2 regions of the Pseudoalteromonas sp. 20-MNA-CIBAN-0454 genome follow, and region 1 is predicted to be linked to the other one. Evidence: riboswitches for the same ligand, from Rfam matches in the RefSeq annotation. Region 1 holds a riboswitch; the other holds the start of a gene.

Region 1 (10,024 bases):
TGATTACTCATCTGCCTTACTAGGTGTTTGCGGCTGTGAATTATAGGGATAAAGAGAAAAATACTGACCGGCAATTTTAAAGCGCGCTTTTTCATCGCTTTGGCTTTTTTCAAGCTCGTTGTCACTTACTAATTTTTGATACAAAAACAGCATTTCTTCGGCATCTAAATCGGGGTAACTTTCGTCTAAAAATTGCAGCAATGGTTGCGGCTTTTTACGTTTTGTATTGAAGCGTTTTGCAAAGCTGCTTTTAACATCGTTGTAATCGGGAATATTTGGCGTTTGAAAAGGCGGTACATCTTGCTGATCAGGCAATTGATATTCTTGATGCTCAAACTCAACCAAACTTGCCATATAGGCAACTATATGGCGTTGTTGCCCCAGCGAGTAACGCTGTGCGTCGCTCACAAAATGCGGTTGCACCGCAGTTAGCATGTTGTCTACGCCATTTTTACGCACTAACCCAAGCACTTTTGCAGCTTGGCGGGTAATTAAGTTATTACGGCGTAGTTCTTCACGCAGTGGCATAAGCATGTCGGCACTTTTACGCAGGCTTTCGCGGCCGATTAAATGCATTTCGAGAATACGGGTACGTAATTGCTCTAGCATGCGTTTGTCGGTATATGCTTTACCCGATTGCTCAATATGTTGTATTTGTGTACTAATTTGCTGCTCTATAAGGTTAAAGCAGGCATGAAAATCGCCTCGAATATCAACCATTTCTAGCATTGGCTCTATGTATTCGTCAAACGCTTCTATTACCGCTTTATAACGCTTTTGCAGCGATTGCACCGCGTTATTAGATTTAGCTTGCTCAACAATATTTAAAATGGCGTTTTCGTTGTGTGCGTACAGTTTCATTATTTTGCGCACCCGATCATCCATAATACGGCTAAAACGGCGTAAGTCGTCAAAGTCTTCCACTTCGCCCGCGTTAGCTAAGCGATCGCCAAGGCGGGCTAAATCCTCTACTAATACGCTAATTTCTTGTGCTAAACCTAAATGTTCTTCTTGCAGTAAAAATGTAGCAAAGTCGGCAATGGCACGGTTTATTTCAAGCTGCGAAGATTTCGCTAAAGGAATTATAATATCTTGATTTAACAAGCGATTAGTTTCTTTATAAATACGCTCGTTATGCCATGTAGGTTGTTTTTGTTTAATGGCATTTTGCAAATCTTTAATACTAAAGTCGGCCATTTTAAAACGTTTAAATAATAGCTCTAGCACCCCCCAATGTTCGCTAAGGGTATTTAATAGCTTTTTAGCTGGGATCATAAGGCGTTTATACATCCTAGTATGTTGTTAAATAAGTAGCTAAATAAGCTAGTTATTCGTAATTTTAATAGCGCTGATAGCTATATGGTATTCGTTTTTACAACGATTTAATAATAGTTTTTACCAGGTCATAGTGATAACATCCGCACCGAAAATAGGCACACGAAATGTGCGGCTCTATTTTCTTCATAGGTTCAATTTTTACATTATTCCAAAGGTTGTTCAATTATCATGGTTTCCTCTATTATCCTGACTTTAATAGCGATTGCATTTTTGCTGATCGTTATTGAGGATATAATCCACGTAAACAAAGCTAAAACGACACTTTTTTTTGGTACGCTCTGCTGGATTATCTCTTTTATCTTCCCTATTAATGGGCAAAGCCCTGATACGATTCAATCACTCCTTAATCATAATATTTTAGAAATTGCCTCCTTATGGTTGTTTTTAATGGCGGCAATGACCTTTGTTGCCTATTTAAACTCAAAAGGGTTTATCGAAAATATTGTTAACCGGATTATGCCAAAACGAATTAGCGAACGTAAGTTAATGTTTTTGGTTGGTGTTTTTGCATTTATATTCTCTTCTATTTCCGATAACGTAACCGCTACGCTTATATCTTTAGCGGTGGTTTTATCATTAAAACTTGAAGCCAAAAAGCTAATTAGATACGCCACGCTGATTATCTTTGCGGTTAACTCCGGTGGTGTGTCGTTAATTACCGGCGATGTAACCACGTTAATGATATTTTTAGATGGCAAAGTAACTATTAGCAATTTGTTATTGTTAATTGGGCCAGCATTTGTAAGTGTGATGCTGTTAGCCGCACTGTTGTCAATTGGCTTAAATGGCCAGCTCGACTTTACTAAAACGAAGCAAAAACGCATTGAAAAAACCGATATTACAATTGCAGTTATCTTCTTATCTACGGTTATTGCTACCTTAACACTGAGTGTTTTATACAGTGTACCGCCATTGCTTACCTTTTTGTTTGGTTTGTCTATGATGTTTTTAGTAGCGCAATTTTTAATGCGCAAAAAAGACATAAACAAAGACATGATAGATTTCATTCGTGAAATAGAATACGACACCTTGTTGTTTTTTGTAGGTGTATTATTACTGGTAGGAGCGCTAAAAGAAGTTGGTATGTTAAGCCACTTTAGCGACCTGTACACAATAATGGCACCTGAATACGCAAACTATTTAATGGGTATATTGTCGGCAGGCGTTGATAACGTACCACTTACAGCCGCGTTATTAAAAGCAGATATAGTAATGACACAACAGCATTGGCTGTCGTTTACCTATGCCACAGGCGTAGGGGGCTCTATGTTAATTATAGGCTCAGCGGCGGGTATTATTGCCATGAGTAAAGTTAAAGAACTGACCTTTATGAACTACTTACGTTTGTCGTTTTATTTATTAATTTGTTACACCGTAGGCTATACCGGCTCCTATTTTATGGCTGGTTTTGTTTAATATTAGTTATTAAAGTGCTTGACAGCTAGATGTCTAAACGATAACTTTCAAAGCCCCAGTAAAGTATTGAGCTTTTCAATATATTGCTGGGGTTTTGTTTTATTAGTGATTGCTGAAATAGCCATTAATACAACATTCAGAAGAGGTGCGATACTTAGGTATTTAATGTGAGGTGACGAACGCCGTTGAGCATTAAAGAGGGAAGTACTCGCCGAGAAAAATAACACGTCGTCGTCGTTGTTTTTCGGTTTATGGGGCTGAATCCTCAAAACTGTCACCAATATAGGTGGAGAGCTTCTGGCAGTGAATTTTCTTACCTTATATTTGCTGCCAAGTTCTTCTTGTTTTATTACGGTTTGGATGCCGTGAAAGGAGACGAAATGACAACCCAATCAGTGCCACATGTAGTATTAGGCAACAAATCAAATTATACCGTTGCTAAATTTGGCGGCACCAGCGTAGCTAACTTTGCAGCTATGGATCACAGTAGTAAAATAATAGTAGCAGATAAAAGCGTGCGTATTGTTGCACTAAGCGCCAGCGCAGGAGTCACTAATCATTTAGTTGAGCTGTGCAATAGCAGCCTTAGCGAAGATGAGCGCCAAGCGCATATTAACGGTGTGCTAGCGATTCAGCAGGCTATTTTAGCTGAATTGAGTTTAGATACCGATTTAGAGCAGGGCTTTGCCCAGACGTTAGCGGCATTTGAAAAACTAGCCAGCCAAACGTTACAAACAAAAGCGCTACATGACGAGCTATTAAGTTTTGGCGAGCGATTATCAACTTATTTATTTACCCAAGTGCTGCGCTCAAAAGGTTTAAATGCAATACGCTTTGACGTGCGTCAAGTGCTTAAAACCGACAGTCAATTTGGTAAAGCAACTCCTAATGTTGCAGCTACTGCACAAGCAGCAAGCGCATTACTTATTCCGCTGTTAGACGATCAAGTAATTGTTACACAGGGCTTTATTGGCAGCGACGAGCACGGCCAAACGACCACTTTAGGGCGCGGTGGATCAGACTACAGCGCGGCATTATTGGCCGAGGCTATTCATGCCAAAAGTGTACATATTTGGACTGACGTAGTGGGTATTTTTAGTACCGATCCGCGTTTATGCGTAAAAGCCACGCCTATTGCACGCCTCAGTTTTGATGAAGCTGCCGAAATGGCTACCTTTGGTGCAAAAGTATTGCATCCGGCAACTATTTTACCCGCCAGCCGCAGCCATATTAATGTGTTTGTAGGGTCGAGCCGTGAACCTGAGCGTGGTGGTACTTGGATTGAGCGTGAAAAGTCGCAACTGCCAGGAATCCGCGCAGTAACACAACGCAAAAACCAAATATTACTTACTCTTAAAAGCCCAGAAATGCTATTAGCTAGTGGCTTTTTAGCACGAGTATTTACTATTTTAAGTGAGTTTAATATTTCGGTAGATTTAGTGACCACCTCTGAAATTAGCGTAGCAATAACGCTTGATAACGCGCCTAATGCATCGCGCCCAGAGCTTGATCAGGGGTGTTTAGATAAACTTGCTGAGTTTTGCCATGTATCGGTAGAAAATAACTTAACTTTAGTGGCGCTTATTGGCTCAGAAATACAGTTACGTCAGCATGAAATGAACTTAATGCAGGTATTAAGTGACTTTAATATACGGCTAATTTGCCACGGTGCAAGTAAGCATAACTTGTGCTTTTTGGTCGAGCAAGGCGAATCCGACAACGTAGTGCAAGCTATTCATAGCCGACTATTAGAGAGCGATTGCGCGGCCTAATACAGCTAAATTAATAAGAGAGCACTGCCAGTCAGTGCTTTTTTCGCTCACTACACTTATATCAAACTTACCCACCACAGCACTGCTGGCATTAAGCTGCGCGCAAGTTAATTCAGTAAACACATTAGGGCTTAGCAACTTGGCAATAGGGCGGCTAGTGGCTTTAGCGAGCGCTTCTTTTAAGGTCCAAATTCTAAAAAAGTGTTTAGCTTGATCCTCTGCATTAGCAGGCTTGGTGATCAGCGCAATTTCATCGGTATGATAAAAATGCTTTGCGAGCTTTTCAAATGGGCGCTTTGTGCTTATTTTTTCAATATCGAAACCAAACTGGGCTTTTGTAGGGTTAAGTGCAGCGCCAACAAAACCATTAGAATGCGATATACAGGTATTAATAACGGTGTGGCTGTTATTAATGTGTAGCGCTAATTTACTTGTTTGTAGGTTAAACTCTGAACTTATATTACACGGCTTAATGCCCGCCATATTAGGGTGCGAGGTTATAACTAAATACTTAAGTAATAATCGCGTGGCTAAATATTCTTGCTTGGCCGATACACTTTTACGGCGGTTTATTATTTGTAGCTCAAAAGGGCTTAAATAATCAGGCAAATTATATTGGCTTATATCGAGCGTTTTAGCGTCAAACAATAAAATAGGGCTTTTATTGTTACTAAAAGGCTGATTAATTTGCAGGGTGTTTTTAAAGTAAAGTGAACTCATAAACGCTCAAAATAATAATAAATTTAATACCGATTACCTGCTTGTATGCATAAGCTGAACATATAGTGAGCGGTTGTTAGTTGTTGTGCGCGCTAGGTACATTTTTATTACTAAGGCGCGATGAAATATGGTTTAATTCACAACAGCTAAAATAATAACAGATTTGTAGGTGTATGACACAAGTGCGTGATGGTTTTCAAAGTCGACTTGGTTTTGTATTGGCCGCCGCTGGCGCAGCGGTAGGTCTAGGTAATATATGGGGTTTTCCTACGCAGGCTGCTAATCATGGTGGCGGTGCTTTTTTACTGGTTTACTTTATTGTTATATTTTTACTTGCTTTGCCGGCTTTATATACCGAGCTGTATTTAGGGTATTACGCCCAAGCTAATCCGGTAAAAGCACTTAGGCAAGCATGGCAAAATAAAGCCCCTAAAGTAGGCGCGGCTGCAGGTTATATTGGCCTTGGCGGCGCTATTGTAATGCTTAGCTTTTATTCAATAGTGGCGGGGTGGATGCTGTCGTATGCTATTGAACCCGTAACTACATTTTTAGGCTTTAGCGGCGCTAGCGAATTTTTACACAGCGACTCTGCGCTGCGTAATTTTGTGTTTACCCCACTTATGCTTATTTTAACCGCGAGTATTATTTTAAAAGGGGTTAAATCGGGTATTGAAACCTGGTCACGGCGTTTAATGCCGGTGCTACTAGTATTGCTAATTGGTTTAATTATTTATATTGCAACGCTAGATGGTGCAAGTGATGGCTTTGCAGCGTATTTAATACCTGATTTTAGCCAAATACTCGACCCTAACTTAATTATTGCAGCTATGGGGCAAGCCTTTTTCTCCTTATCGCTAGGTGTGGGCTGTATGATGATTTACGGCTCGTATTTAAAACCCGGTGCTAACTTACCAAAACTGACTGCCAGCGTAGCACTACTCGATACCAGTGTGGCCTTTTTAGCTGGTTTACTTATTGTGCCTGCTATTTATGTGGCGCAGCACAACGGCGTAGAAGTGTTTAGTAACGGTAAATTAATTGGCGAAGGGCAGCTTATTTTTGCCATTTTACCAGCGTTATTCAGCACCATGGGCGATATTGGCTTATTGGTTGGTTTATTGTTTTTTGTATTAATGTCGATAGCCTCGGTTACTTCTACTATATCAACCACCGAAATTCCGGTGGCGTTTTTAGTCGAAAACCACGGCGTTGATCGCACTAAAGCTACGTGGCTGGTTAGTGGCGTAGTGCTAGTGTTTGCCAGCTTAATAATACTTAATTTTGATTGGTTATTTGGCTTGGTTATTATGGTATTTACCCAGTACCAATTACCGTTAATGGGGCTGTTTTACTTTGTTACAGTGGGCTGGTTATGGCAGCGCGGTAACAAATTACACCAAGCAACTAGCGGCGCGCATTACTGGTTTGCTCAGTACATACGTTTTGTTTGCCCAATATTAATGACCTTGGTATTTGCCAATGTGGCATTTAGTAGTTAAGCATTACTGCACGTTATAAATAAAACGGGAGCTTTTGCTCTCGTTTTGCTTTGTTATTTAGCTGTTAGCAATAACTGATTTTCAATTGCCTGCTTTAATGTTTCTGGCTTGGTGCGCGGCGCATAACGAGAAACAAGTTGGCCTTGCGAATTAATTAAAAATTTAGTGAAGTTCCACTTTATTACTCGTCCTTGCGAAATACCTCTGGTGTGCAGTTTTAAGTAATTAAACAAGGGGTGAGCTTCTGGGCCGTTTACCATTACTTTGGCAAATATTTCAAATGTAGTATTAAATTGCGCTTGATAAAAGCTGTTAATGGCTAAATTATCAAGCGGCTCCTTTTGGCCAAATTGATTGCACGGAAACGCTAAAATGGTAAATCCACTGCTTTTATACTGCTGATACAGTTTTTCTAAAGCGGTTAACTGCGCCGAAAAATGACATTCACTGGCAATATTTACAATAAGTAGCGTTTTGCCTTTTAACTGCTTAAAAGAAAAAAGCGCCTTGTTACAGCATTCTGCATTAAATTGATAAATACTATCCATAGATCACCTACTTAAATTCCTATTAAATAAACTTTATAAAGACTTCATTCGCTTTTTTATCAACCGATTGACATAATCAGGCATGGTTTTTAAGTTATCAGTTTAATAGGTCATTTTTATGTCAATGAAAGTAGCATTTATAGGTTTAGGCGTAATGGGTTACCCAATGGCGGGGCATTTAGCAAAAGCAGGGCACAGTGTGTGCGTTTATAACCGTACTCAAGCTAAAGCTCAAAAGTGGGCTAACGAATTTAGCGGCAGCTTTGCAGCCTCTCCACGCGAAGCTGTAAACGATGCCGACATTGTATTTATGTGTGTGGGTAACGACGACGATTTACGCTCGGTAGTATATGGCGAAAATGGGGTATTAGCCGGTATTAAAGCGGGCAGTATTTTGGTCGATCATACTACTACTTCAGCAACTGTGGCACGCGAAGTGGCAGCAAAAGCAGCGTTATTAAAAGTCGACTTTATTGACGCGCCAGTATCGGGTGGCCAAGCTGGCGCCGAAAATGGCGTGCTTACGGTAATGGCTGGTGGCAGCGAAGCTGTATTTGCCAAAGTGCAGCCTGTTATGACGGCATTTAGTCGTTTTAGCCAATTGTTAGGTGGCGTAGGCTCAGGGCAATTATGTAAAATGGTTAATCAAATTTGTATTGCGGGTGCAGTACAGGGCTTAGCCGAAGGCTTACATTTTGCAAAACAAGCAGGGCTTGATGGTGAAAAAGTAATAGAAACTATTTCTAAAGGCGCAGCCGGTTCGTGGCAAATGGAAAACCGTTACAAAACCATGTGGGCAGGGGAATACGACTTTGGTTTTGCAGTTGATTGGATGCGTAAAGACTTAGGCATAGCGCTTAATGAGGCTAAAAATAACGGCGCAACGCTAGCAATGACAGCCACAGTAGATGGGTACTACGCCGACGTGCAAGCATTAGGCGGTGGCCGCTACGATACATCAAGCTTACTTGCACGCATTGAAGCACAGCATAAAAAATAACGTTTACCTTGAGTATATCGTTGTAGACGCCAAGCTTGCGTGATGTGCAAAGCCCGTAAAGTGATTTATTCACCAAGAGGTTAAGAGGCGCTGCGCTTTTAGAGGAAGTGATAGATCTAAAAAGATCATTGTTGGTTTTATGTCTTCTCATTTACTTAAAACAAAAAACGCGACGCTTTAGTTATAAAGCGTCGCGTTTTTGTATGCCTTGTACCAATAAACTTAAAGCAAGCTACATGCTTTGTGCGTAGTTATATAAGGCTTTTAAAATGGTTAGGTTTTTTTCACTGTCGTCGTGCTCATGGGCTAAATTTTCAAGTGTGATCATAAAGTCTTGAGCGTTAATTGAGGGTTGATCTTCCCCGTGCATTAACTTGTTTTGACAATACTGACGCCATTGATCCAGCTCTTGCTGGTTAAGCGTTTGCGGCCAGTTACGAGCGCGGTATCTAAACAATAAAGTATTAAACTTTTTATTTTCAAAATCGAGTTTTAAATCGGCTAAGTCTTCGGGTTTTGCATCGCGAATAATCGCAAATTTAGCTTTATCAGCATGGCTAGTAAACCCATCGTAAAGTAAATAGTCAACGTTAGTTGTGGCGCTGTAATCGCCTTGTTCGTTAAACACCTCAGTTACTTTATCGCGCAACTCGCTATTGGCTTTTAACACCGCCAAGTTTTTTAAACATTGCTCGCGGTCAATGCCTAAACGCGCTGCATTTTCAGGTAATAACGTTTTAGCAGGTGCTAAAATAGGGCACTTGTTTAAATGCACTAGTTTTAACCCTACGGGTAATTCGTCTTCAGCTAAATCAATACGCTTGGTATATAAACGTTTACGTAATTGCTCAACACTTAAATCAATAAGTACTTGTGGGCTTTGGGTTAAATCAAAACAAATTACGGCATTTTTATTTACCGGATGAAAGCTCATAGGTGCAACCCAGCTAGTACAGCCTTGCGTTGCTGGAATGCGTGAGCTGGTATGTACAAGCGGGGTCATGTTAAATACATCAACCAACTCAGCTAAGGCTTTTTTACCACGTAAACTAAAAAAGAAGTTATACAGCTTTGGCTGCTTGTCTTTTATTAGTTTAGCCAGTGCAATAGTAGCGGTTACATCGGACAGTGCATCGTGCGCCGCAGCGTGTTCAATACCGTTGGCAACGGTTAAATGCTCTAACTTAAAGCTTGGGCTACCGTCTTCTTTTAACGGCCATTCAATGCCCTCTGGGCGCAGTGCATAACAAGCACGCACTAAATCAATAATGTCCCAGCGACTATTGTTGTTTTTATATTCGCGCTCGTACGGGTCGTAAAAGTTACGATAAAAGCTATAACGGCTTACTTCGTCATCAAAGCGAATACTGTTATAACCGGCAACACAGGTATTTGGCACACTAAATTGTGCATGAATTTTTGCTATAAATTCAGCCTCAACCAAGCCTTTTTTCATCGCCACTTGTGGCGTAATACCGGTAATTAAACACGCCTCAGGATGCGGCAAGTAATCCGCCTGCGGTTTACAGTATTCAATAAGCGGCTCACCAATAATATTCAAATCAAGATCGGTACGAACACCCGCAAACTGGCTCGGCTTATCCTTTTGCGGACTAGCCCCCCAAGTCTCGTAGTCGTGCCAATAGATTGTTGCTTGATTTTGCTCTTGATATGCCATGCGTAAAACCTTGAGTAGTTAACTTTAAAGCGCAAAAAATAGCGCCAAGTTAC
Region 2 (10,024 bases), on a different contig from region 1:
AGCCGCTTTTATAATGCAAATTAACTATAGTTAACTTACTCTCACGCAATGAGAAGGGAGAGCTTAAAGCTCAAATACGTTAGTAAAAAATTTATACAGTTCAGTGCCTTGATTAACACTCGCCGAGGCAAAGTGCAGTATGGCAATGGCATCACACTCAAGAATAAGTGTTTGTAGTGGCTGTTCACTTAAATAACGTTCCATGCGCAGTATTTTAGCAATTGGCTCACCCGCTTTAATATGCCCGCCTAGGGGGGCAATATACTCAACCATTCCGCCCATGGGCGCGTAATAAGCAAAGTAATCGTTTAAATGACACGCGTAGCGAGTAATGTTAGCCGGCGTGTGGGGTGCATTTTCAAATACAGCTTTATAATTTAAGTAACTTAAAATACTGTTTGCATCGTTTAGTGCTTCGCTCAAGTCTATTTTTTCTTGGCTGCCTAGCTCTACAGTAAAAGCTTCTACAGGTATGCTGAGCTCGCGGCCTTGTTTGCTCAGTGCTTCGCTTAAATGCCACCAGGGGCAAAAGTTTGCTTCATCCATCGCACCATCAAAGTCACTTGGAATAAGCAGTACGTGCTCAATATTAAAATACCGAGCGCTATTAGTTGCATAGGTTGGGCAGTACAAGTGCTTGCTTGAAATAGGACCTGTGTGTAAATCCAGTACTATATCGGCTTGGTGAGCGAGCTTTTGTAAGTTAAGCGCAATGCGTTTACCTGTATTGAGTAAATAAGCAGGGCCATTGAGTTTGCTGTCAACTTCGTCAATAAGAGCCTGTTTAAACGTGCTTTTTAATGTGGCATCGTCGTATTGCGTATGGTTTTGTGTAAACTGAGTGACTAAATCAGTATTATAATGATACATCCGATTCCAATTAGTGCCGGTGATAGGGTCGAACCGACCTAGGGTAAACTCCCCCGACTTTTGATTACAACCAATAGGGTTGGCATAAGGCACTAAAGTAATATCACCTTTAAGATTGAGGTGTTTTAACTGTTCAAGTAGTTGAAAAATTACCGCATTACCTTGTACTTCAGCCCCGTGCATGTTGGCCTGAATATACACACTTGGCCCCGTGCCATCGCCTTTTAAACGATACACAGGAATAGTAAGTGGTAGGCCATTGGCAACTTCACCAACGACGATGTTTTCTTGACTAATTGGTGAGGCGATCATGAGTATCTCAACATTTTAATTTTATCTCGGGTACTTTATTTTAGGTACATTATCTTAGGTACATTATCTCAAGTAATAACTGGCATCTTCGGCTGCACGTAGGCAGCTAAGTTTGTTTTGTTCTAAAACATATTCGCCTGCAAGTTCGTGGCATAAAAAGTACGGCATACTTTCACTAAAACCATAGGCACCACATTGACTAAACACCAACCAGTCGTGTTCATTTAGATCGCTTGGTAATGCGTGCTCGCCCAAGCAATCGAGTGCGGTACAAAGTGGCCCATATAAGCTCATAGCTTGGGTTGGTGTGTTTGAATTTCGTAGTAATGCTGCTGGAAAGTCTTGACTAGTGACGGCTGGGCGCAATAAGTGGTTTATGCCGCCACTTAAAATAACTTGTTGTTGGCCATAGTTTTGTTTGCGCTCTACTACTGGGGTTGCGTAATGTCCGCATTCACCCACGGCATAGCGGCCAAGCTCCATCCATAACTCTTCAACGCCCGCCTGTTTTTTAATTTTAGCGAGGGCTGTTATTAAGTCATCCCAATTAAGCGTTATGTCGTTTTGCGTATACGGAATACCTAAGCCGCCACCTAAATCTAAAATTTTAAGGTTTATATTTAAATCGCGGGCAAGTTGGCTAAGTGGTGCAATCATTTGTGACCACAACTCACTGAGTTTTTGCGTGCTGAGCATATTTCCCCATTGAAAAATATGCAGGCCATCAAAGCTAAGTGCGTCATAGTCGGTAATATTAAGTGCCTGCCACTCTGTACAACCGAGTCCAAATGGCGTGAGGCTATCGCCACCTAGTGGATTTTTTTCGCCCTCGGGCCAACGTAACTGTACGCGCAGTAATACCTGTAGTTGACAGTTTTGTAGCTTGGCTTGCTCATTGAGCCAGCGAACTTGATTAAGACTTTCGGCAACAAAAGTACGTACGCCGCGCTCAATAAAGTGTTTAATTTGTTTTGGGCTTTTAGCTGGCCCGGTGTTGAGCACGCGATCGCTACTAACGCCTTGAGCAAGTACTTGCTCAAGCTCGCCTTTACTGGCTACGTCAAAATTAAACCCGGCGTTATCTAAGCATTGAATAATTTTAGACAGCGGATTCGCTTTAACCGCATACCAAAGTTTTACCTCGGTTTGTGCGACCAATTGTGCCAAGTGACTATTTAGCGTATCTAGGTCGTAAACAAAAAATGGGCTATCGAGTTGGCTTGATAATTCATTAATTGCCGTTTTAACGCCCGTGCTCAAAAAGCTCATTAACGTAAAACCTCTTCAAGTAGTAATGATGCATCACTTTGCTCATCGCGGTACTTAACAATTAACGCGCACGACATGCTTAAACCTTGTGCACGCGCCCATTCGTTTGAAGCAGGGCGAGAGCCTGGTATTACAATAGCGTACTCAGGAATTGGCTCGCCTTTGTCAAGTTGGCGCTCGTTTACACAGTCGTAAACCGGAATTGTGGCCGATAAACGCACACCAGGGGCAAGTACTGCGCCTTTTTTAATTACTACGCCTTCAACAATTACGCAGCCTGCGCCAATAAATGCATCATCTTCAACTACCACTGGGCTGGCACCAATTGGCTCTAACACACCGCCAAGTTGCACGGCTGCGCTAAGGTGGACATTTTTACCTACTTGCGCGCACGAGCCAACTAAAGCGTGACTATCTACCATAGTGCCTTCGTCAATGTATGCGCCAATATTTACATACGCTGGTGGCATAATAATAGTGCCTTTAGCTACATAAGCACCACGGCGAACGCTTGAGCCACCCGGGACCATACGTACGCCATCGGTGGCACTAAACTGTTGTGGCGCTAAGTTATGTTTATCAACAAAGCCACCGACAAATTCGGTGTTTGTACCATTTTTAAAGGCTTCTAAAATACCCTGTTTTACTGCAACGTTAGCCTGCCATTGGCCGCTTTCGTTTTGTGATGCTGCGCGTACTGCGCCCGACTCTAAATTATTTAATAGTTCTAACCAGCTCATTATAAAAACCTATGTTTAATGCCAAGATAAAATGGTGTTGTTTGCTTGTTCAATGCACGTTGTTTGCGTTAATTCGAGGTGAGTTAACGGTGGGCGTAAATACGAACTCGTTAATCGCCCTTGTAAATGCATGAGTACTTTAACGGGAATGGGGTTTGCTACAGTGAACAAGCTACTGATTGCGCTTGACCACTGAGTAAATAAATTGGGGTATTGGCCACTTAGGCTACGCTGTACGAATTCGTGAGTTTGTAGCGGCCAAGCATTAGCTGCTACCGATACCAGCCCTTTAGCGCCGGCTTGGGCAAAGTAGGGCATAAGCGCATCGTCGCCGCTAAAAATAGCTAAGTTAGGAGCCGCTTGACGGTAAGCTTCAAATTGCGCAATGTTGCCACTGGCTTCTTTAAGTGCCCATAGGTTTTTATGTTGTTGTAGGTTTTGAATGGTTGCCACTGGAATATCGACAGCGCTTCGCCCTGGTACGTTATAAAGCATACAAGGGTGTTTACTTATATTTAAAAGGCTTTCAAACCAATGGGTTTGCCCAATTACACCGGGCTTTGCATAAAGCGGCGAGCCAAGTAAAAAGCTATGAATAGGCAAGTGGTTACAGTATTCAACCCAGGCTAATTGCTGTTTGAGGTTCATACCACCTACAGCCACCATTAAGGGTACATTAGGCGATAATTGGCACACGTGTTCAACAATGGCTTGTTGCTCTTTAAGTGTTAAGGCTAAGCCTTCGCCTGTGCTGCCTAGTAATAAAATAGCATTATTGGCAGCGGCTTGCTCAGCAACCAAAGTGGTTAAGGTGCCATAGTCGATTGTACCGTTTTGATTAAACGGAGTAACGAGCGCCGTCCAGACTGAGTAGTCATCTAAATTAAAGTTTTTGATCATCTCTCGCGAACTTATAGAATGTTCGGTGAGTTAAGAAGCTATATAGGAAAGAGCCGCATTAACATCGTTCGAACAAATACCCACGTGTAGGGTATGTTATAATTCGAAGAGCGAATGGGCTTAAATAATAGGGCGCACGGCCTTATTATACTAAGACCAGAAGCTCTCCACCAAACTAATAAGCTACGTTTAAATAGCTATTGGTGACAGTCGCTAGGATTCAACCTAGTCGCCCGAAACAACAATGACACAAATATTGTTGTTTCTCGGCGTTGATTCCCCTTACGTATGCTCAATGGAGTTTGTGCTCCTAACATACGCTACCTGAATAACGCACCTCTTCCAGCCCTTTATATTTGTACTGCTAGCAATACAAATATAATTAAATAGGGTAAGTGCGATGATTAAATCATTTTAGCCATCTGGGTGTCAAGCAGCTAAGTGCAGATAGTGTCATCGATTTTGGTAACGGTTACGTATAAGGACGATTTCCCTTAAACTAGGGGGTAATCGCGGCGCGAAATTTGTAACTGCAAAATAAGGTTTCAAGCAGATGGAAAAATTTAATGATATTTATCAGCGAGCAGTAGAGCGAAAAGGCTCAACACAAATGCTACAGCAACTACTCGCTAAACCTGCATCTAAGCGACAATTAGTAGCTTTAAGTGATGATGATTGGCTGGAAGAGTTTACGCGCAAGGTTTTTCAAAGTGGCTTTTACTGGTCGGTTATTAACAGCAAGTGGGCAGGCTTTAGAGAGGTTTTTTGGCAGTTTAGCGTTGAAAAATTATTAATGATGCCACCCGATATGTTGGAGCAAAAAGCCAGCGACGAGCGTATTGTTCGCAATTATAAAAAAGTAAAAACGATCCCCGAAAATGCGTTCATGATCCATGAGGTTACCCAGCAACATGGTAGCTTTAGTCAGTTTATTGCAGACTGGCCAAGTGAAGATATTATTGGTTTGTGGGCGTACTTAAAAAAACACGGTGCACGCTTGGGTGGAAATACCGGCCCTTATACTTTGCGTGCATTGGGTAAAGACACCTTTTTATTATCGCGGGATGTTGAGAGTTATTTGCGCGCACACAAAATTATTGATGGTGGCTTACAAACTAAAAAGTCGTTAACTGCAGCGCAAGCGTTCTTTAATGAATTACAGCAACAAAGCGGTTTGAGCATGCAAGAGCTAAGCTTAATTATAGCCTACAGTGTAGGCGATAATCGTGTAGGTATAAGCCAACAACAGTAGAGGGTAGTTATGAATTTAATGCCAAGGTACAGACAAGTAGCCGACAATTTTGCAATTGAAGATCGCCCATCTAAGGTGGCCGCCCCACAGCTATTACTTTGGAATGACAGCTTAGCTAAAGCGTTTAATATTAATGTAGTTCCTGAGTTACGGGCCAGTACTTTTAGCGGCAACGAACAGCAAGCAATTGCAGCGGTTGCACTGGGATACTCAGGGCATCAATTTGGACATTTTTCACCACGTTTAGGCGACGGGCGTGCTCATTTTCTAGGTGCAGTAGAGGATGCGCAAAACCAGTTGTGGGACATTCAATTAAAAGGCTCTGGTGCCACTCCTTACTCTCGTGGTGGCGATGGCCGCTGTGCACTTGGCCCAGCAATTCGTGAATATATAATGAGCGAAGCAATGCAAGCGTTAGGTATTAAAACTACGCGCTGCTTAGCTGTGGTTGGTAGTGGCGAAACCGTGTACAGAAACCCACCTCAACCTGGCGCTATTGTAACGCGCTTAGCCAGTAGCCATATTCGTGTTGGCTCGTTTCAGTATTTAGCAACGCAAGGCGACGTTGCAGGGCTTAAAAACCTTGCCGACTTAGCTATTGAGCGTCATTACCCAAAAATTCAAGCAACAGGACCTGAGCGCTATTTAGCATTTTTAGCTGCAGTGATTAAAAACCAAGTTGAGCTGGTGGTTAGTTGGATGCGAGTAGGCTTTATACATGGGGTAATGAATACCGATAATACGCTGGTTAGCGGCGAAACTATCGACTATGGCCCATGTGCCATGATGAACAGCTTCGATTTTGATACCGTGTTTAGCTCTATTGATAAGCAAGGGCGTTATGCATTTGGTAATCAACCTAATATTGCTAACTGGAACTGCGCCCGCTTAGCTGAGAGTTTAATACCGCTTGTAAATGATGACGACGAACAAGCTGTGGCGTTAATGACCCCAATAATAGATGGTTTTGCTGAGCAATTTAATGTTGAATTTAGTGCAATGTGGGCAACAAAACTGGGCTTAGCTGGCACAGATACAGCCGATAAAGAGTTAATTGCAGAGCTATTACAGTTATTAAAAGAGCACCAACTCGACTATACCAACACGTTTGATGCACTAACCGAGTCTTTAACAGGTACAATGAGCATACCAGAGGCATTAGTTCAGTGGGCCGGTAAGTGGCAAAAACGCACCGATGATCGCAGCTATACCGTAATGCGGGCAGCTAATCCGCGAGTTATTCCTCGTAACCATGTGATCGAAAAAATACTTAGTGAGTATAATAAGGCTGGCTCAAGTGAATTACTGCATGAGTTTATGCAGGTTATGCACACACCTTATGAAAATACTGACAAATTGGCAAAATTTCAGGATGCACCTAGCAGTGATAAAGAGTATTATACTTTTTGTGGTACTTAATTATTAGATTGAAATTTAAGTTGCTGATCATAAAAGCTCATTTAGCGGCTGCAGTGATGATTTATTATTGAGAGAAATATAAACTCAGCTAGTGAAGTCGGTATGGTTATTTAATAAATTTAGATACCAGCGATAGTATTTATTATCTAGGGGTTGGGTAAAGTAATTAATATGTCCTAAACTTACTGATACTTGTATATAGAGTGTTGAAAACGAATTAATTTATCTTTTGTTAAGTATTGATTAATAAAGGATCAGGTAATATTAATAAAACTGGTTGAGCTAGAAAGAATTAGCTATATTTTTTAATTGTTAAAATGGGAAGAAAACAATGAAATTAAAATCACTTACAATCGCAATCGCGTTAGCTGCAACTAGCGCATCAGCATTTGCAGCAGAAAAAACTGAAGGTTTTTACATTGGTGTGTTCGGTGACTATTACGATGCATCTTGGAAAAACTTAAACATGCACCAAAACTTGGAAGTTAATGAATCTGCAAGTTGGGGTGCTGAAGTTGGCTACCGTTTCAGTGATTACTGGAGTGCACGTCTTGAGTATGCAGATATGGACTTTAATGCATTTCTTAAAAATCCGATTCCTAATGGTAATCGTAACGACGTAGACGGCGAGCGTTTTGGTGTTGATGCACTTTACCACTTTGGTGGCGGTCCTTTCTATGGTTTATTTGGTATTAAAGAAGTAAAAGTAGCAACAGATAATACTTTCTTAAACGCAGGTGTTGGTTACCAGCACTTCATTACAGACGGCTTATTTGTTAACGCAGAAACATCTGTTTATCAAGGTCTTGACCGTGGTTATACCGATGTGAACGCTAAACTAGGTATTAACTACTTATTTGGTCAAAGTTCAGTAGCAGAAGAGCCAGTTCAACCAGCTCCAGAGCCAGTAATTGTTGAAGTTGCACCAGTAGATAGCGACAACGATAACATTCCAGATGCAGATGATCAGTGTCCTAACACACCAATGACAGATGCAGTTGATGGCACAGGTTGTACATTATACGAAGATAAAGAAGTAACTGTAAGCTTATTAGTGACTTTCCCTAATAATACATCTGCAGTATCTACACAGTACTTAAACGATATCGATAAAGTAGCTGAGTTCTTAAAAGAGTACCCAGATACAACTGTTCTTTTAGAAGGTCATACTTCTTCTGTAGGTAAAGCATCTTACAACAAGTGGTTATCTAAAAAACGTGCTGACGCAGTAGCTAAAAAATTAGTAGCTGATGGCGTAGCAGAAGACCGTATTACTACAGTTGGTTTAGGTGAAGAGCGTCTTAAAAATGAAGCGAACACTAAAGCAGCACACGAAGAAAACCGTCGTGTAGAAGCGCATATCAAAACGATTAAAAACGTTAAAGTTTTACGTTAATAAAATCGATTGAATTACAAAAACCCAGCTTTATGCTGGGTTTTTTTATGCCTACTAAAAACTTAAATTAAAAATTAATACTAATGATTCTTACTTAATAAACATTCATAGAAATTGATTTTACTTTATCTACTATTCATAATACTTATAGTCGGTATAATCAGTTGCTGAACTGGATAGATTTTCATCTACCTACAAAAGCTTTATAATTAAGCGTTAGAATACTATAAGTATTGGGTAACATTGCGCTTATGAAGCGCTACCGAATACTTTCACGTCACCAAGAGGGCAATATTGTGCTACAAGAATATCGTAAACACGTAGAAGAACGTGCCGCGTTAGGTATCGTACCAGCGCCATTAGATGCTCAGCAAACGGCTGATCTTATTGAATTAATCAAAACTCCACCGGCTGGTGAAGAAGAGTTTATTCTCGACTTATTTGCTAATCGTGTACCGGCAGGTGTTGATGATGCAGCTTATATCAAAGCAGGGTTTTTAGCGGCAGTTGCTAAAGGTGAAACTAATTCTCCACTACTTTCTAAAGAAAAAGCGGCAGAATTATTAGGAACTATGCTAGGCGGTTACAATATCGCACCTATGATAGACCTACTTGATGACGACACACTTGCACCTATCGTAGTAAAAGGCCTTTCAAACACATTATTAATGTTTGATGCATTTTACGATGTAGAAGAAAAAGCAAAAGCGGGTAACACATTCGCTAAGCAAATTATTGAGTCTTGGGCAAATGCAGAATGGTTTACTAATAAACCAGCTGTTGCTGAAAAGATTTCAGTTACTGTATTTAAAGTAACTGGCGAAACAAATACGGATGACTTGTCACCTGCACCAGATGCATGGTCTCGTCCAGATATTCCACTACATGCTTTAGCTATGCTAAAAATTGAACGTGACGGTATCACTCCTGACAAACCAGGCGAAGTAGGCCCAATCACCCAACTAGAAGAATTAAAAACTAAAGGCTTACCACTAGCTTACGTTGGTGATGTTGTTGGTACGGGTTCTTCACGTAAATCTGCAACTAACTCAGTGCTTTGGTTTATGGGCGATGATATCCCGTTTGTACCAAATAAGCGTGTTGGCGGTGTATGTCTAGGTAATAAAATTGCACCAATCTTCTTTAACACTATGGAAGATTCTGGCGCTTTACCAATTGAGCTAAATGTTGATGAACTTAACATGGGCGAGCAAATTGACATCTACCCATACGAAGGTGTTGTTAAGCAGCATGGTACAGATAAAGTAATCTCTAAGTTTGAACTTAAATCTGAAGTGATTTTAGATGAAGTTCGTGCTGGTGGTCGTATTCCACTAATCATTGGTCGTGGTTTAACAGACAAAGCACGTACATCACTTGGTTTAGGTGCTACTGATATATTTAAAGTACCAACAGCAACTGAAGTATCAGATAAAGGCTTTACACTAGCGCAAAAAATGGTTGGTAAAGCATGTAACGTTGCAGGTATTCGCCCAGGTCAATACTGTGAGCCTAAAATGACAACTGTTGGCTCGCAAGATACAACAGGTCCTATGACACGTGATGAACTTAAAGATTTAGCTTGTTTAGGTTTCTCTGCAGACTTAACAATGCAGTCTTTCTGTCATACATCGGCATACCCAAAACCTATTGATGTAAACACGCATCACACGCTTCCTGATTTCATCATGAACCGTGGCGGCGTTTCACTTCGCCCAGGTGACGGTATTATTCACTCATGGTTAAACCGTATGTTATTACCAGATACCGTAGGTACTGGTGGTGATTCGCATACACGTTTCCCATTAGGTATTTCATTCCCAGCTGGTTCGGGTGCAGTAGCATTCGCAGCAGCAACAGGTGTTA

The links. Region 1 has a riboswitch for lysine ahead of lysC (lysine-sensitive aspartokinase 3). Riboswitches for the same ligand answer to the same signal wherever they lie in the genome.
Region 2: it holds a riboswitch for lysine, as region 1 does, so the genes downstream of both, dapA (4-hydroxy-tetrahydrodipicolinate synthase) here and lysC (lysine-sensitive aspartokinase 3) in region 1, are expected to answer to the same signal.

What each region holds. Positions count from the first base shown of each region.
Region 1 covers NZ_JBEOOB010000001.1:74,667-84,690, reverse strand. Annotated here, with positions in the region: gene AAEZ22_RS00440 (MksB family condensin complex protein) at 4-1,275, opposite strand; gene nhaD (sodium:proton antiporter NhaD) at 1,507-2,754, shown strand; lysine riboswitch at 2,887-3,059, shown strand; gene lysC (lysine-sensitive aspartokinase 3) at 3,135-4,526, shown strand; gene AAEZ22_RS00425 (4'-phosphopantetheinyl transferase family protein) at 4,503-5,246, opposite strand; gene AAEZ22_RS00420 (sodium-dependent transporter) at 5,420-6,745, shown strand; gene AAEZ22_RS00415 (glutathione peroxidase) at 6,799-7,293, opposite strand; gene AAEZ22_RS00410 (NAD(P)-dependent oxidoreductase) at 7,412-8,293, shown strand; gene sbcB (exodeoxyribonuclease I) at 8,526-9,971, opposite strand.
Region 2 covers NZ_JBEOOB010000012.1:46,793-56,816, forward strand. Annotated here, with positions in the region: gene AAEZ22_RS07885 (succinylglutamate desuccinylase/aspartoacylase family protein) at 64-1,182, opposite strand; gene AAEZ22_RS07890 (PLP-dependent decarboxylase) at 1,246-2,451, opposite strand; gene AAEZ22_RS07895 (2,3,4,5-tetrahydropyridine-2,6-dicarboxylate N-succinyltransferase) at 2,451-3,191, opposite strand; gene dapA (4-hydroxy-tetrahydrodipicolinate synthase) at 3,207-4,091, opposite strand; lysine riboswitch at 4,244-4,441, opposite strand; gene AAEZ22_RS07905 (DNA-3-methyladenine glycosylase I) at 4,645-5,343, shown strand; gene AAEZ22_RS07910 (protein adenylyltransferase SelO) at 5,353-6,762, shown strand; gene AAEZ22_RS07915 (OmpA family protein) at 7,094-8,158, shown strand; gene acnB (bifunctional aconitate hydratase 2/2-methylisocitrate dehydratase) at 8,455-10,024, shown strand, end outside.